DNA from 4 places in the Neorhizobium sp. P12A genome. Region 2 is predicted to be linked to each of the others. Evidence: predicted binding sites of a transcription regulator. Region 2 holds the regulator's gene; each other region holds the start of a gene.
What was found. Region 2 encodes PhoB, which activates phosphate uptake and scavenging genes when phosphate is short. Its sites were predicted from a motif close to TGTCATNNANCTGTCAT; they were not measured.

Region 1 (4,211 bases), on a different contig from region 2:
CGCTTGCTCATCGCATTTCCTTTCATAGTGTTGCACCGGTCTGTTGCCAAACCGGTTAAGGAAACACGCCCTCCTCTGAACTCCGTTTCAGAAGTTCTGACAGGTCTCTCACGAAAGCGTTCGGAAAGGCCACGGGACATGTTAAATGAAACACCGGACATTTCTGCCCGGTGCTGGCGCGGTGTTTAGTGGCCCGTCATGAAAATGTCAACAGCAATAGCGGGCCATTCGCGAAGAGATCGAAAACGGCCCGCCGGGCTGCTCTTACTTCAATTCCAGCGCATCCCGGATCGTATAGAACAGATCGGTCTGGTCGGTAAGGCCGGCCACGTTGGCAGCACGCGGACCGTAGGCGGCTATGCGCAGCTGCGAGCCGGTATGTCCCTGGTCGTCGACATCGTCGGAATTGCCGTAGCTGACGGCCATGACCGCACCATCCTTCGTCATCAGCGCTTCGGTCAAGCCCGGGGCCTTGGCTTCGGCGTCGATGATCTGGCTGGCATGGGCGTGGTCGGCGGTGACCACAACGAGCGTATTGCCGTTCGCGCGCGCGAACTTCAAGGCTTCCTGAACGGCTTCGTCGAGATCGACGGTTTCGCCGATCTGACCGCAGGGATTGGCGGCATGGTCCTGCTTGTCGATCGAGGCGCCTTCGACCTGAAGGAAGAAGCCCTTTGGGTTGGCGCTGAGCAGTTCAATCGCCTTGGTCGTCATCTGGGCGAGCGTCGGGGTTTCAGCCGTGCGCTTGGAGTTCGGCTGGCAGACGACAGCTTCCCTCTCGACATTGCCGTAATGGCTCGCCTTCGGCCCTTCCCAGCGGACCGGCATATTGCCTGGCGCAAAGAGGCCGAGCAGCGGAGCCTTGTCGTCGGCCTGCTTCACGGCCTGCAGATCGGCAAGGTTTTCGACGATCTTGAAGCCGCGGGCTTCAGCCTGCTCACGCAGGGTCTTGTCCTTCCAGTCGCCTGCCTTTGCAGTCTCGCCGAAGCTCTTGGCGCCGCCGCCGAGCGTGACATCGGCGCGCGCGTTCAGCAGCTGCTCGCTGATCGAGCCCTTGCCGCCGTTTTCGAGTGCGTTGGAAGCGCACAGCTTCGTCGTTGCTTCCGGACCGTAGCATTTGCGGTTCGTCACATGCGCGATCTGAACGGCCGGAGTGGCATCCTGCAGTTCAGCCGTCGAAACGTCGCCGGTGGCAAGACCAGCGGCCTTGGCCTTTTCGATCAGCGTCTCGTGGGCCGCTTCCTTGATATCGACGCCGATCGCGCCGTTATAGGATTTCACGCCCGTCGCCCACGCCGTCCCCGAAGCGGCGGAATCGGTGACATAGGTCGGCTTGCCGGTCTTCTTGTCGAGCGAATAATGCGTGTACTGGCCGGTGATCGGCAACGCGTCGATCCCGCGGAAGAACTGGCCGGCGCCACGCGCGTAGTTGCGCGCAATGGTGATTTCGGAATCGCCCATGCCATCGCCGATGAGCAGGATGACATTCTTCGGACGACCGTCCACGATGGAAGCGCGGAAGGCTTCAGTAATATCACCGGTCAGGCGACGAGCGCCGCCGGGCTCGCTGACGTCACCCTGAGCAGCGCGTTCCAGCAGCTTGTCTGCGGCCTCGTCGGCATGTGCCTGCGCGGCCATGAGCGTCAGAGCGGATGCGGCAAGAAAAAGCGAAAAATAGCGTCTGATGTCGTTCTGCATTGTTGAATATCCCCACCTGTTACAACGTGCACCGAACCCCCGGGGCACGCTAAAGTTATCCATGCGGGGTTTGAAGTGCATATGACAGATGAGTGAAATACTCCACTTTAATCCGTGACAGGCACATCGCGATTGGCGACGAGAGGGCTGACCGGTTACTCGGCCGCCGCCTGCTCAGCCACGCCGGCATCCGGCGCATTGGGGTCGCCGGGCGCGGTCTGGCAGTCCATATCCGGAAAGGCAACGATGCGCTTTCCCGAGAAATCGGTGTGGACCACAACACTGCCCTGCTCCTCGAAATAGCCGAGGAGACGGCGGGCGCGCCGAGCGGAATGCGTTCCATAGGCGCGTGCGATGCGGGCATCGGAGGGGCACGGCTCGCCGCAGACGGCCGCCTTTGCGAGCATCAGGAAGACGCCTTGCAGATCGTCCGTCACCCTGCTCGACAACGAAAGGGCAAGGTTCCAAACCTCTGTCTCCGCCGTTGCAGCATCGACGCCGGAACGGGAGACTGCCACCCTGCGCCGGAATTCCGGCAGCGACATCGGTGGGCCGGGAACGCGGCGCATACGCAAGCGAACGAGGAATTCCTGGTAAAGTACAGAATCCGTTCTGAAAGCCGCACCTGGATCATCCAGAATTTCGGCGAGCACGCCGCTCAGCCGCTCCTCGCGTTCCTCTTCCGACAATTCGACCTGGCTTGCCCGCGTCTCAACAGGGGCAACAGTCGCCGCCGGGGCCGATCGGGACAATTCGGCAAGAATATCGGTCGTCGGTCGTGGCGCGGGCGGGGCGCGGCGAACGATAGGCCGGGTGAACTCTTCCGGATCGGGTGTGAAGATCAGATCTTCCACATCCTGCGGCGCATCGGGCAAAGGCATCAGCTTCGGGCTGGACGAGCGCGCCGACGTCTCGACGGAACCGATCTGGATCGGTAGCGGCCGGCGCGACAGGGCGGGCCCGAGCGCGACGAAATTGCCGCGCTTCAAGTCGCGGAACATCTCCGCCTGCCGACGATCCATGCCCAGCAGGTCGGCGGCACGAGCCATGTCGATATCGAGAAAGGTGCGGCCCATCAGGAAATTCGACGCTTCGGCCGCAACGTTCTTGGCAAGCTTTGCCAGTCGCTGCGTTGCGATGACACCGGCCAATCCGCGCTTGCGGCCTCGGCACATCAGGTTGGTCATCGCGCCGAGCGACATCTTGCGCGCGTCTTCAGAAACGTCTCCGCCGACCGAGGGCGCAAACATCTGCGCCTCGTCGACCACGACCAGCACCGGATACCAATATTCGCGATCGGCATCGAACATGCCGTTGAGGAATGCTGCGGCAGCGCGCATTTGCTGCTCGATATCGAGCCCCTCGAGCGTCAGGACGCAGGAGACGCGGTGCTGGCGGATGCGGTTGGCAATGCCGGCAAGCTCGGCCTCAGTGCGCTCGCCATCGACGACGATATGCCCGAACTTGTCGGCCAGCGTGACGAAATCGCCTTCGGGATCGATGATGACTTGCTGTACCCATTGAGCGGATTGCTCCAGCAGGCGTCGCAACAAGTGCGATTTACCCGAGCCGGAATTGCCCTGCACGAGCAGACGGGTGGCGAGCAGCTCCTCGATATCGAGCGTCGCCGGGCTGTTGCCGGACGCCAATCCCATATCGATACCTACCTGCAATGCCTGACCCTTCCGAATTGGACTCAGATGCGCGAACGCTCATTTTTTCAGAAATGTTACGCTGTCGTCTATCAGAGAATTTGCGGGCTTTCGCGGCTGGATTTGAGAAACCCACAAAGGATTATTCGTTGTAGGGCAGATGCTTGCTCATATGCACGATGACGCCGCCCTTGAACGGCTCCTCACGATCGACGGAATAGCCGAGCTTCCGGTAGAGCGCGACATTTTCGGCGAACAACTGGTTCGTATAGAGCTTGATTTCCGGAAGTTTCAGGCCTGCCGCAACATCCTCGGCATGCCGCATCAGCCGACGTCCATATCCCCGCCCCTGAAACCGCGGCGAGACGGCGACATTCTCTATCAGAAGATGTCCCTCATCGGGGACTAGCTCGATCAGCGCTGCGAGCTCATTCCCGGCATAGAGCAGGTCGATCAGATGATGCCGGACCGCCTGCTCATAATCCGCCGTCATCGGCAGCGGCTCACGCCCGATCAGCGGCACCCATTTCGTGTAGGCGGCGCGCGTCAGCTCACGGATTGCATCGGCATCCGCAACATCGGCCCGCCGGATTTCGGGCTCCGACACATTGTCACTCACCGGAGACGCTGGGCTCCGAAAGCGCTCCAGCAGGTAGGCCAAGCAGTCTTCCAGGCCGCGGTCAGACGTATCGAATATCTCACAGCCGCTTTGCTGCGCTTCCGCTCGCAGATAGGCCGCCCAGTTCATCATGTCGGGATTTGCGAGTTCCGGCTGCGCCCGATCCACCGAAAGCCGCCGCGTTCTCGTCGCATCGTCGCAATCGACGAGAATAGGCACATAAGGGAGCACTCCAGCGGCGG
Region 2 (4,211 bases):
TTCTCCGGATGGCCCTTCGAGAACTGATAGCGCCGCGCCGTCTTGATCGCGCATTCCAGCGCCTCGGCGCCGGAATTGGTGAAGAACACCTTGTCGGCAAAGGTGGCATCGGTCAGGCGCTTGGCCAGCACTTCCTGACCCGGCACTTCGTAGATATTCGACAGATGCCAGACCTTGTCCGCCTGCGCCTTCAGCGCGCCGACGACATGCGGATGACTATGACCGACCGAGGTAACGGCAACGCCTGCGCCGAAATCGAGATATCGCTCGCCGGTTTCCGTGATGAGCCAGACGCCTTCGCCTCGCTCAAACCGCAGTGGAGCACGCATATAGGTGTCGTACAGCGGGGTGGCGGTTGCCATGACGCAATTCTCCTCGGTCAAACCATGCTCGGACACGGATTTTCGCACTAAGAACCGGTCCGGAAAAATCAAAAATGCCGCCTCGCGGCGGCGTTGGCACTATTTACTTTTCGCACCGCGATGTCAACAAAACTGAGGATTTAGCAGGTGCGGCAGAGCGACCGTTTCGCGGTGGTATATTTGCAACTTCTTATGTTGCAAAAATGACTCTGCGGAACAGCAAGTTGGGGAAAACGCCGAAATCGATTCGAGATGATTCGAGCGACTCTTGTCACGGAGTCAGCCTCACACTAGGTTAAAACTCAATTACTAGACTGCATGCGGCGGAACTAGTCACCACAATTTAAGAGCGTTTTCAGCTCCAATATACTTGGGGCGATGGTGAGGGATTCTGCCATGAGAAACGCGACAGGCGGAGACAGGTCATGAATTGGACAGACGAGCGCGTTGAGAAGCTGAAGAAACTATGGTCCGAGGGCTTGAGCGCCAGCCAGATTGCCGCTCAGCTCGGCGGAGTGAGCCGAAACGCTGTCATCGGCAAGGTGCATCGCCTGAGCCTGCCGGGCCGCGCAAAAGCGGGCGGCACGGCCACAACGGCACGCGCTCCGAAGCGCAATGCCACTGTTCCGCGCGCGCCCACCTACGCCTCCCGCGTCGCAACCAGGACGGTTACCCGTCAGCAGGGCGCGACCATGCTCAAGGAAGAGATCGAAGTCGACGAGATGGAGGAAATGGAGTTCCGTCCGGCCTCCAACGTCGTCGTTCCGATCTCGCGTCGTCTCGGCCTGACGGAGCTTACCGAACGCACATGCAAGTGGCCGGTCGGCGACCCGCTGAAGGACGATTTCTATTTCTGTGGCTGCGAGTCCCCGGACTCTTCGCCCTACTGCACCTACCATCAGCGCCTCGCCTATCAGCCGGTAAATGACCGCCGGCGCGCGGCCCGCTAAACTCATATCGCCACAAAGAGAAAACGGGCCGCAAGGCCCGTTTTTCGTTTGGCTTTGAGCTGGAGACGGCTCACGCTTCCATGGAGTAGCCGGCACCGCGGACGGTCCGGATGACATCCTGCATGTTGGAGAAGTTCAGCGCCTTGCGCAGGCGACCGACATGAACGTCGACGGTACGCTCGTCGACATAGATATCGTGGCCCCAGACACCGTCCAGAAGCTGCGACCGCGAGAAGACCCTGCCCGGAGAGGACATCAGGAATTCGAGCAGGCGGAACTCCGTCGGTCCCAGGCGAACTTCGCGGCTCTTGCGATGGACGCGGTGCGTCTCGCGGTCGAGCTCGATGTCGCCACAGCGCAGGACCGTCGAGAGCACTTCCGGCCGGGCGCGACGCAGCATCGCCTTGACGCGGGCCATCAGTTCCGGGGTCGAGAACGGCTTGACGACATAGTCGTCCGCGCCGGTCGACAGTCCGCGCACGCGCTCGCTTTCCTCGCCCCTCGCCGTCAGCATGATGATCGGCAGGCGCTCGGTCTCCGGCCGCATGCGCAGCCGGCGGCAGAGCTCGATGCCGGACACGCCGGGGAGCATCCAATCCAGGATCAGAAGATCGGGGGTACGCTCCTGGAGGCGCATTTCAGCCTCGTCACCTCTCAGGATCGTGTCCACTTCGAAGCCTTCAGCCTCGAGATTATAGCGAAGAAGCACGCTCAGTGCTTCTTCGTCTTCTACGACAGCAACTCTAGGAACCATTCGTTTGTGGTCTCCTTCAACGGCGTGGGGTTATTCCGTCACGGCACCGACGGTATTGGCGGTATCATCCTTCGGGCGTTCGCCTTCGACCTGCGCACCGGTTGCCATGTAGTAGATCGTTTCGGCAATGTTGGTGGCGTGGTCGCCGATGCGCTCGATGTTCTTGGCGCAGAAGAGAAGATGCGTGCAGGTGGTGATGTTGCGCGGATCTTCCATCATGTAGGTGAGCATCTCGCGGAAGAGCGAGGTGTACATGGCATCGATTTCCTCGTCGCGTTCGCGGATCGAGACGGCCTTGTCAGGCGAGCGGGTCGTGTAGACGTCAAGCACTTCCTTCAGCTGGACGAGCGCCAGTTCGGAGAGATGCTCGATGCCGCGGGCGAGACGGCGCGGAACGCCCGTGCCCTGCACGGCGAGCACGCGCTTTGCGGTGTTCTTGCCGAGGTCGCCAACACGCTCCAGGTCGGCGGCGATACGGATCGAGCCCATGATTTCGCGCAGGTCGGCAGCCATTGGCTGGCGGCGGGCGATCGTGACGATCGCCTTGTCGTTGATCTCGCGTTCAGCGTGATCAAGGACGACGTCGTCGGAAATGACCTTCTGGGCCAGGGCAGCGTCGCCGTTGACCAGGGCGCGAACGCTGTCGCCGACCATCTGCTCCGACAGGCCGCCCATCTCCGAGATGCGGCGCGACAGGAACTTCAGATCTTCGTCGTAGGCTGAGAGAATGTGTGTCGAAACCATGTTTCTGTCCTCATATTGAAAGGGCGAGCGCACTCAGGGGCATCATCAACCGAAACGGCCCATGATGTAGTCCTGCGTGCGCTGATCGTCGGGATTGGTAAACATCTTGTCTGTGTCGTTCTCCTCGACCAATTGGCCGAGATGGAACATTGCGGTGCGTTGCGAAACGCGGGCTGCCTGTTGCATGGAGTGCGTCACGATGACGATCGTGAAATTCTCCCGTAGTTCATGAATGAGTTCCTCCACCTTGGCCGTCGCAATCGGGTCGAGCGCCGAGCACGGCTCGTCCATCAGAATGACCTCGGGACTGACGGCAACCGCGCGGGCGATGCAGAGGCGCTGCTGCTGGCCGCCGGAAAGGCTCGTGCCCGCCTCCAGGAGCCGATCCTTTACCTCACCCCACAGCCCCGCCCTCTGCAGGCTGGTCTCCACGATGTGGTCGAGATCGGCCTTCGACTTGTGAAGGCCGTGAATGCGCGGCCCATAGGCGACGTTTTCGTAGATCGACTTCGGGAACGGATTGGGCCGCTGGAACACCATGCCGACTCGGGCGCGCAGCTCGACGACATCAATCACCGTATCGTAGATGTCCTGATCGTCAAGCGTGATGCGGCCGGTCACCCGGCAATTCTCGATCGTATCGTTCATGCGGTTGAGGCTGCGCAGGAAGGTGGATTTTCCGCAGCCGGAGGGGCCGATCAGCGCCGTCACGGTGTTTTCGCGGATATTGAGGTTCACATCGAAAAGCGCGCGCTTTTCGCCGTAGAAGACAGAAACGTCCTGGCCGATCATCTTGTAGGGGGGAGTGATCATTTTCTGGCTCAGGGGCTTTCCGGCTGCGGTCTTGACCATGGTGTTCATCTTGTCCGCTCTCCTACCACCGGCGCTCGAAACGACGGCGCAACAGGATGGCTCCGATGTTCATCGCGACGAGAAAGATGAGGAGGACGATGATCGCTCCCGACGTCCGTTCGACAAAGGCGCGCTCGGCCTCGTTGGACCACATGTAGATCTGGACCGGCAGCGAAGTCGACGGATCGAGCGGTGACGTGGGGTAGCTGGTGACGAAGGCAACCATGCCGATGAGGAGCAGCGGTGCCGTCTCGCCCAGCGCATGCGCCAGGCCAAGGATCGTGCCTGTCAGGATGCCCGGCATGGCGAGCGGCAGCACATGATGAAACACCACCTGCATGCGCGAGGCGCCAAGGCCGAGCGCGGCGCTGCGGATCGACGGCGGCACGGCTCTGAGCGCTGCACGCGTGGCAATGATGATCATCGGCAAGGTCATCAGGCTGAGGACGAGCCCTCCGACCAGGGAGGCGGAGCGCGGAAGACCGGCAAAATTGATGAAGACAGAGAGGCCGAGCAGGCCGTAGACGATCGACGGCACGGCGGCGAGAT
Region 3 (4,211 bases), 350 kb from region 2:
GCCGGCCGCCCTCGCATGCATGGGGATCAACCGCCGATCGCAGCCTTACGGATGTCGATAACAGCGTTGTAGAATTCCTGCTTGACCGGAACGTAGCCCTTGAAGTCGCCGCCTTCGATAGCGGAGAAGCACTTGGCGTCGGTGGTCGGCAGCTTCGTGAAGAAGTCGGCCAGCTTGCCCTGCCATTCCTGGCCGATCTTGTTCGAAACGACCAGCGGGCCGTTCGGGATCAGCGGCGAACGCCATACTTCGACGAGTTTGTTCGGATCAACCGAGCCCTTGTCGACTTCCTTACGGAAGGTACCGGAGGTGAAGCCGTCCTTGAAATCGCCGAGGCCCGAAGAGTCGTCTACAGCAACGTCGACCTTGCCGTCATAGGCAGCGAGGAGGTTGTTCTCGTGACCGCCGTTGAACTGGGTCGAGCCAAAGAACTTGTCGTTCGGCATGTTGGTGGTCTTCGGGATCTGTGTCAGCGGGACGAGGTAGCCAGACGTGGAGTCCGGATCGGCGTAGCCGAGCTTCTTGCCCTTGGCGTCCATGATCGTCTTGATGCCGGAGGACTTCAGAGCGAGACCGATCGAGTAGTAGCCGGTCGAGCCGTCCGTCTGCTGGGTCGTCAGGATCGGGGTAACGGCGTTCGGGTCCTTGATGTAGGTAGCTGCATAGCCGGAAGCGCCGAGTTCGGCGAAGTCGAGCGTGCCGCCGAGAAGGCCCTGGATAACGCCGTCATAGTCGGCGGCCGGGAACAGCGATACCTTTTCGAAACCGAAGGTTTCCTTCAGGTGGTCGGCAAGGCAAGCATAGTTGCGCAGGCGGTCGGCTTCGTTTTCGCCGCCAAGGATACCAACGCGGAATTCCTTGAGGTCGGCTGCGGATGCAGAACCGACGAGCGCGAGAAGCGCCGTGGCTGCGAGAAGAGTCTTCTTCAACATGGGTGTCGTCTCCTGATTGACCGGTGTCCCCGGATGGTCTTGCGTCTTGAAGAGAAGCGCCCTTTACGCGGGCTCTCGATCTTGGTCGGCTCCCTCAGAGGCCGACCATTGCCAGCGGTTGCAAGCCGGCAGATGCATTTGCCGCGGCAGCCGCAGGCAATTCGGGAATGTTGATGCTGGTCGAAGTCATGCTTTCGTCGATGCCGGCGCCGTCCTTGTCGGTGCCGTAGATCGCCTTAACCGCGTCGGCGGTCAGATCGGATGGAGCGCCGTCGAAGACGACCTTGCCGGCCGCCATGCCGACGATGCGCTCACAGTAGTTGCGCGCCGTGTCGAGCGTGTGAAGGTTCGTGATGACGGTAATGCCTTCCCGCTCGTTGATGTCGCGCAGCGCGTCCATCACGATCTTGGCGTTGAGCGGGTCGAGCGATGCGATCGGCTCGTCCGCCAGCATCATCTTCGGCTTCTGCATCAAAGCGCGGGCGATCGCCACGCGCTGCTGCTGACCGCCGGAAAGCGTGCCGGCCATCTGCATGGCGGTCTGCTCGATACCGAGCCGCTCCAGAGCCGTGATCGCGTCGATGCGCTCCTCGCGGGTAAATACGTTGAGCAGGCTGAGCAAGGTCGAGCGTTGGTTCAAGCGTCCGAGCATAACGTTGGTCAGCACGTCGATACGCGGCACCAGATTGAACTGCTGAAAGATCATGGCGCAATCGCGCTGCCAGTCGCGACGCTTGCGGCCGCTGAGCGCGGAGACTTCGACGCCGCCGAAATGGATGGAGCCCGAGGTCGGGTCGGCAAGGCGGTTGATCATGCGCAGCAGCGTCGACTTGCCGGCGCCTGAGCGGCCGATAATGCCGACCATCTGTCCCTGCGGAATTTCAAGGCTTACGGAATCTACGGCCAGCTTGTTTCCGAAACGGCGGGAGACATTCTTTAGCTCGAACATCATGCTCTTCCTTCGTATTTCTAGCCTGCGTCGAGGGAAGGGCTTAGACTTGCTTCATGAAGCTCAAATGTCAGTTTTATGTAAGCATTGTCACAAATGCCTTTGCCGCTCTTTCCGGCGATAAACTGACGTAAGGCCAGAGTTTACAGGCGTTTTAGGCGCAAAAGACGCGATAAACTGACGACACGCAAACGCCACCGGCGAGGGTGGAGTTGTTCCGCCCTCACTCGATGGTTTTCTTTTTCCGCCGCCCGCGGCGTTGATTGTGACAGTGTATTAACGCGGCTCGATCGCCACGAAATCTGTCCCGATCCGGATCCGGTCAGCCGCCGTAGCGCACCAAGAAATCCTCTGCGCCCAGCGCGCGGAAATCCTGCAACGCGTCGCGCAGCTTTGTATGGTCCCAATCCCACCAGGCGATCCGGTTCATCCTCTCGCCGATTTCCCTGGTGAAACGCTCGCGAATGAGTTTCGCAGGCACGCCACCGACGATCGTGTAAGGGGCGACGTCCTTCGAGACGACCGCACCGGCTCCGATCACGGCGCCATTGCCGACATTGACGCCGGGCAGGATGGTCGCTCCATGGCCGATCCAGACGTCGTGGCCGATTGTGACACGGTTATCGCGACGCCAGCTAAAGAAGTCCGTCTCCATGTCGGCGTCCGGCCAGTAGTCTGCGGCGCGGTAGGTGAAATGGTGCAGCGTTGCGCGCCAGGTCGGATGGTTCGTGGCGTTGATGCGCACGGCAGCCGCGATGTTGACGAACTTGCCGATCGTCGCGCACCAGACGGCGCCGTCCTGCATGATATAGGAATAGTCGCCCATCTCGACTTCGTCGATGCGGCAACGCTCCGAGACTTCGGTAAAGCGGCCGAGGGTGGAATCCTTCACCCGGGCGGTTTCGTGGATATAGGGCGTTTCGCCCAGCTTGCGGCTCATGCGGCGGTCTTTCTGGGAGAGAATTTGCTGACGTCGAGAATGCGGTCGGCAACGGAGTCGCGGACCTCGGTGTCATGGAAGATGCCGAGCAGGGCAACGCCCGCCTTCTTCTTTTCTTCGATCATCTCGACGACTACGCCGCGATTGCGCGCATCGAGTGATGCCGTCGGCTCGTCGAGCAGAAGGATCGTATGATCGGTGATGAAGCCGCGGGCGATGTTGACACGCTGCTGCTCGCCGCCGGAGAAAGTGGCGGGCGGAAGCTGCCAGAGTTCTTCCGGCAGGTTGAGCTGCGCCAGCAGATCGGCCGCCCGCTGCTTGGCGACCGACTGGCTTTCGCCGCGGGCAAGCAAGGGTTCGGCAACGACATCGATCGCAGCGACACGGGGCACGGTGCGCAGGAACTGACTGACATAGCCGAGCGTCTGGCGCCGCACGTCGAGAACGGTGCGCGGGTCGGCGGTCGCAAGATCGACGATCCTGTCCTTGTGATTGATGAGGATCTGGCCGGCATCCACGGCATAATTGCCGTAGATCATCTTCAGCAGCGAGCTCTTGCCGATGCCGGACGGACCGCCAAGCACGACACACTCGCCAGCGGCGACGGAAAAGGAGACATCGGCGACGACGGGCAGACGTATGCCATCGCGCAGATGCATGGTGAAGCTCTTATGGACTTCGGAAACGACGAGGGGCGTTGCCATGGCTGTTCTTTCCGTTCTTCCGTCTCAGACCTGGAGGATCGAGGAGACGAGCAATTGGGTGTAGGGCTCGCGCGGATCGTCGAGCACGCGGTCGGTGAGGCCCTGTTCGATCACTTCCCCGTCCTTCATCACCATCATGCGATGGGAGAGCAGGCGGGCAACCGCGAGGTCGTGGGTGACGATGATGGCTGCAAGGCCGAGATCCTGGACGAGGCCGCGCACGAGATCGAGCAGGCGCGCCTGCACCGATACGTCGAGACCGCCGGTCGGCTCATCCATGAAGACGAGACGCGGGCCGGTGACGAGGTTGCGGGCGATCTGCAGGCGCTGGCGCATGCCGCCGGAGAAGGCGCGCGGCTGGTCGTCGATACGGTCTGCGTCAATCTCGACGCGTTCCAGCCAGTCGACTGCTGTGGAACGGATGTTGCCGTAGTGCCGGTTGCCGATCGCCATCAGACGCTCGCCGACATTGGCACCGGCAGACACGGTCATACGCAGCCCGTCAGCCGGGTTCTGGTGCACAAATCCCCAGTCCGTCCGCATCAGGAAGCGGCGCTCGGCCTCATTCATGCGGTAGAGGTCGCGGTAGCTGCCGTCGCGCATGTGATATTCGACGATACCCGTCGTCGGCATCAGCCGCGTCGAAATGCAGTTCAGCAATGTCGTCTTGCCCGAGCCGGATTCGC
Region 4 (4,211 bases), 460 kb from region 2:
GTTGCAGCTGGCAAGAGCTCGCGCTGCCAGATCGGGTATATAACCCATCTGTTCGATCGCCTCGAGAATGGTTTGCCGCAGTTCCGGGGAGACTTTGTTCGGGTTGCGTAATGCACGCGATACGGTGATAGCGCTTACACCGACCTTATTCGCCACATCGCGGAGCTTTACGCGCTCCTTGCGATTTCTTCTCTGTTTCGGCCCCACGCCCATGCTCTTTCCCGGCGCCCCATGGAGACGCCGCCGACGCTCCGACTTCTACTGGACCGCATGACCATTCGAATCGGGCGCACCCCTACTTGCACATTTTAGAAATGACTTGAGCCCGGACTAAAGTCCAAACATGTAACCCACACAAACCTGCTTCACGCACTTGTCTACGTTCAACGCGAAAAATAGATCACAGAATGGACGAAAAATTGCGTGGGCGAGACAATTTTCCAGCTTTCGCGCGCCTTTGCTCGTCAAAGTCAGCTTCGCTGAATGTTTCGCGGACAAACAAAATGTGTTGGCACTGGGGCGTGAGTTAGGTTTCTCCCAGGGCTTTGACACTGGCGTTTCACATACTGCCTGCTATACAATCCACCTATGATGTCGGAACGAGTCCTTAAGATTGCAGCCTGGGGTTATGTCATCGCGCTGGTCGCGCTGACACTGGCGCATCTCAATCTTCAGGCCGAGATCGGTAATCCTTTCAACGTGTACAGGATCGTCGCGCTTTGCGTGGCCGGTATGTTGGCGCGGATTGCCTATCCATTCGCACCATCGGGCGCGTGCCTGATGATGATCGCCGGCGTCTTCGGCCTCGGGGTGGCGCACCTCTTTGCCAACGGCACTTATGGATATCCGCTGGATATCATCGCAAACATGGCTGCCGGCCTGTGGGGTGTCCTGCTGGGTGCGGGAATTAACCGGATGCGGTTGTCCTCGGATGGCAAGCGAAGCCTGTTGCAATAGTCAACCGTGTCGCGCCGCATCGATCGAAGCCGAGATCAGATAGAAAAAGCAGTATCCCGCGTCGCGTTACGGGAGGGCACTATGCAAGTTCGTGAATGGCATATCGGTCTTGCGGTCGTCGTTGCGGCCGTGGCTTTCTACGTCGCACTCATGGTGCCGATGAGCGGCCAGGCGCCGCAGCGCGGCATGCAGCCGCCACAACATTCAGCACAGAAATAGCTAAGATGACGAAAGGCCGGCTGACCGGCCTTTCTGCCAAACTCTTTCATTTCCATTTTACTGCGGACAATTGGAGGACGCGGCAGGATTGTTTGCCTGGTCCTGCTTCATGGCGGTCGTGTTCTTGTTGGTGACCATGCCGTTGCAATCCTGGGACTTGCCTCCGCCACTGGGCGAACCATTGCCACTGTTCATGCCATTCGATGTGCTGCCTGTCGTACTCGAATCTGTCCCACTGGTCCCATTGGCTCCATTTCCGTTGTCGCCGCTGGTGCTGGAACCGGACTGGCCGGTGCCCTGCCCGGAACCACCGGCGCCTGAACCACTGGTGCCCGAGCTCTGGGCCATCGCAGCGGTTGCCATGCCGACGGATAGCGCGGATACAGCAAGAATTTTCAAAAACATAGGGTTTCTCCTATCATTGTCCTGGGGGCTTACGACAGGCTAACTTCCGCCTCCGCGGGATGTTCCTAATTTTCCTGAATCGAAGAGAAGCCCTGACGGGATGCCGAGGTGCCCGCAGCGCCGACTCTCAAGGCCGCCTCATCGCCTTGAAACGGCTGCGGCTGTTCTACAAAAACTGTCATGTTCCTATCATGTTATCGCCCTAGACAACCCAAGGCTCCATTTTTGACCATGGATTTTGACGGAGGATATTATTATGAAACACGTACGTTCGACTTCATTGTCGCTGCTGCCCGCAGCGCTTGCCTTCCTGCTCGCCACGACCGCCGTTTCGTTTGCCGACAGTTCCGTCACGATCGATGGCACCACATTCGTCAACAAGGGCCGCGTCGGCATCGGTCGTATTCCGGCCAACCAGCGCGACAAGTTCGGCGAGACCTTCGGCTCCGGTTCCGGCATGTCGGTCGATGCCAAGAGCTGGACGCGCGACGGCGACACCTACAAGGGCTCTCTCTGGCTGCTGCCGGATCGCGGCTATAACGCCGTCGGCACGACCGATTATCGCCCCCGCATCAACACGATCGACATCCAGCTGACGCCGGTCGCGCCGGGCACCACGCCCAGCGCCGACAAGCAGCAGTCGAGCGTTCAGGCCAAGCTTGCCGATACCCTGATGCTGGTGGACGACAAGGGTGCGGATACGACCGGCCTCGATCCGATGGATGGCGTTCGTCCGGCCGCCGGCGGCATGCCCGATCTGCCGCAGGCCCCGAACGGCAAGATTTCGCTCGACAATGAAGCAATCGTCCGCCTGCCTGACGGTGGCATGTTCATCAGCGACGAATACGGCCCCTATATCTACCGCTTCTCTGCCGACGGTCATCTGGTTTCGGCCACGCAGCCGCCGGCAGCGCTGCTGCCGATGCGCAAGGGCAAGCTGAGCTTCGCCTCCAACAACCCCGGCCCCGGCGAAACGGCGCCCACCCCGAAGGATCCGGATACCGGCCGCCAGAACAACCAGGGTCTGGAAGGCATGTCGATGACACCTGACGGCAAGTTCCTGATCGCGGTCCTTCAGTCGGCAACGCGCCAGGACGGCGGCGATTCCGGTTCCACCCGCCAGAACACCCGTGCGCTCGTCTACGATGCCGCCGATCTTAACCACCTCAAGCTGGTTCACGAATATGTCGTGCCGCTTCCGGTCTTTACCGATGCCAAGGGCAAGAAGGCCGTCGCCGCCCAGAGCGAAGTGCTGGCGCTTTCGCCGACCTCCTTCCTCATGCTCGCTCGCGACAGCGGCAATGGCTACGGCCAGCCGGGCGACAAGTCGCTCTATCGCAGCATCGATATCGTCGACGTATCCGCCGCAACGGACATCGCCGGCACCGATTTCGACGGCGTAAAGCCGGTTGCGCCGAAGGGCGTCGTCGACCCCTCCGTCAAGCCGGCGACGCTGACGCAGTTCATCGACATCAACGACAGCGCCGATCTCGCACGCTTCGGCCTGCACAACGGCGCACCGAACGACCGCAACAACCTGTCGGAAAAGTGGGAAGCCATGGGCATCGCCAAGGTTATCGATCCGAACCTGCCGAACGATTACTTCCTGTTCGTCGCCAATGACAACGACTTCCTGACCCAGGATGGCTTCCAGGTCGGCACGGCCTACAAGGGCGACGGCGGTGCTGATGTCGACACGATGTTCCAGGTCTTCCAGGTCACCCTGCCGGGCTTTTCGGCCAAGTGAGGGATAGGATATCGGCGGATGGCACGAGCCTCCGCCGATAGCGAACAACAAAAAGGGCGCTCGACCCGAATGGGGAGCGCCCTTTTTTATCCCGGACGGCGAACGCTAGCCTGACTTCGAAAAGTCGGCTCGGCAGGCTGTCGATACGGGCAATGACCGGGAAGTAGCGATAGTGCCTGACATATTCAAGAGCCTAGCTCATTTTTTCGGGCGAAAGCCGAAAGCGTCAGGGCTGGTGTGCAAAAAAGCGTCTTGGGTAGGTAGTCTTAGGCAGGTAGTCTTGGGCGGTTGGCCGCAGGCTGCCGACGGAAGAGCCCGTCGGCAGTAGGCTTGCTGCGCTTAGCGGCAGACTTTTTCCTTGCTGATGACCCAGTGGCCATGAACGCGGTGCTTGACAGTCTTCACGACGCAATGGTGGTGCATCGGTGCAGCCTCAGAAGGCGTGGAGATAGCTGCGAAGGAGGCAAGAGCGACTGCCGAAGCAATGATCAGGTTCTTCATTGTGGGGTCCTTTTAAAATAGACACTGCGCTCGCTATGGCGCCTGACGTAAATGGGCCGTCATGGTTAACGTAAAGTGAAAGCGGAAACACGTTATCGTGATATCATATGACAATAACTATCCGGGCAGGCTACCGGGTCGGTAGCGGCGGAACGATTATCGTCTGCTGATCCCCGCGGGCGCAATCGAGATCTTTTTCATCGATTTTTCGAATCGAAATCTCGAAGCTTCCAACAAGATTCCCATCGTCCGTCACGTTGGACAGGGTGATATTCAGCTCCGCAGTCTGCTCTCGCAAGGCTTTCGCCACGAGTTCATAGGCCGCAATGGCCGTCTTTTCGGGAAGGATCTCGACGGGGACGATCTTGGATAAAGGCATAGC

Region 1: phoA (alkaline phosphatase) is a predicted target of PhoB. The motif match lies at 1,780-1,796, and genes of this name have one in related genera.
Region 3: phnC (phosphonate ABC transporter ATP-binding protein) is a predicted target of PhoB. The motif match lies at 1,938-1,954, and genes of this name have one in related genera.
Region 4: DTW90_RS10560 (esterase-like activity of phytase family protein) is a predicted target of PhoB. The motif match lies at 1,758-1,774, and genes of this name have one in related genera.

The regions. Positions count from the first base shown of each region.
Region 1 is NZ_QOVX01000006.1:205,298-209,508, forward strand. Features, by position in the region: gene rpsD (30S ribosomal protein S4) at 1-11, opposite strand, end outside; gene phoA (alkaline phosphatase) at 265-1,686, opposite strand; gene DTW90_RS19160 (ATP-binding protein) at 1,854-3,371, opposite strand; gene DTW90_RS38160 (GNAT family N-acetyltransferase) at 3,493-4,211, opposite strand, start outside.
Region 2 is NZ_QOVX01000002.1:465,020-469,230, reverse strand. Features, by position in the region: gene DTW90_RS08345 (aspartate aminotransferase family protein) at 1-362, opposite strand, end outside; gene DTW90_RS08340 (GcrA family cell cycle regulator) at 788-1,312, shown strand; gene phoB (phosphate regulon transcriptional regulator PhoB) at 1,383-2,066, opposite strand; gene phoU (phosphate signaling complex protein PhoU) at 2,097-2,810, opposite strand; gene pstB (phosphate ABC transporter ATP-binding protein PstB) at 2,856-3,671, opposite strand; gene pstA (phosphate ABC transporter permease PstA) at 3,685-4,211, opposite strand, start outside.
Region 3 is NZ_QOVX01000002.1:112,065-116,275, forward strand. Features, by position in the region: gene phnD (phosphonate ABC transporter substrate-binding protein) at 27-932, opposite strand; gene phnC (phosphonate ABC transporter ATP-binding protein) at 1,027-1,881, opposite strand; gene DTW90_RS06515 (DapH/DapD/GlmU-related protein) at 2,204-2,821, opposite strand; gene phnL (phosphonate C-P lyase system protein PhnL) at 2,818-3,525, opposite strand; gene phnK (phosphonate C-P lyase system protein PhnK) at 3,550-4,211, opposite strand, start outside.
Region 4 is NZ_QOVX01000002.1:929,184-933,394, reverse strand. Features, by position in the region: gene DTW90_RS10575 (LacI family DNA-binding transcriptional regulator) at 1-213, opposite strand, end outside; gene DTW90_RS10570 (hypothetical protein) at 592-957, shown strand; gene DTW90_RS37070 (hypothetical protein) at 1,039-1,176, shown strand; gene DTW90_RS10565 (oxidoreductase) at 1,234-1,581, opposite strand; gene DTW90_RS10560 (esterase-like activity of phytase family protein) at 1,838-3,328, shown strand; gene DTW90_RS37065 (hypothetical protein) at 3,668-3,829, opposite strand; gene DTW90_RS10555 (hypothetical protein) at 3,960-4,211, opposite strand, start outside.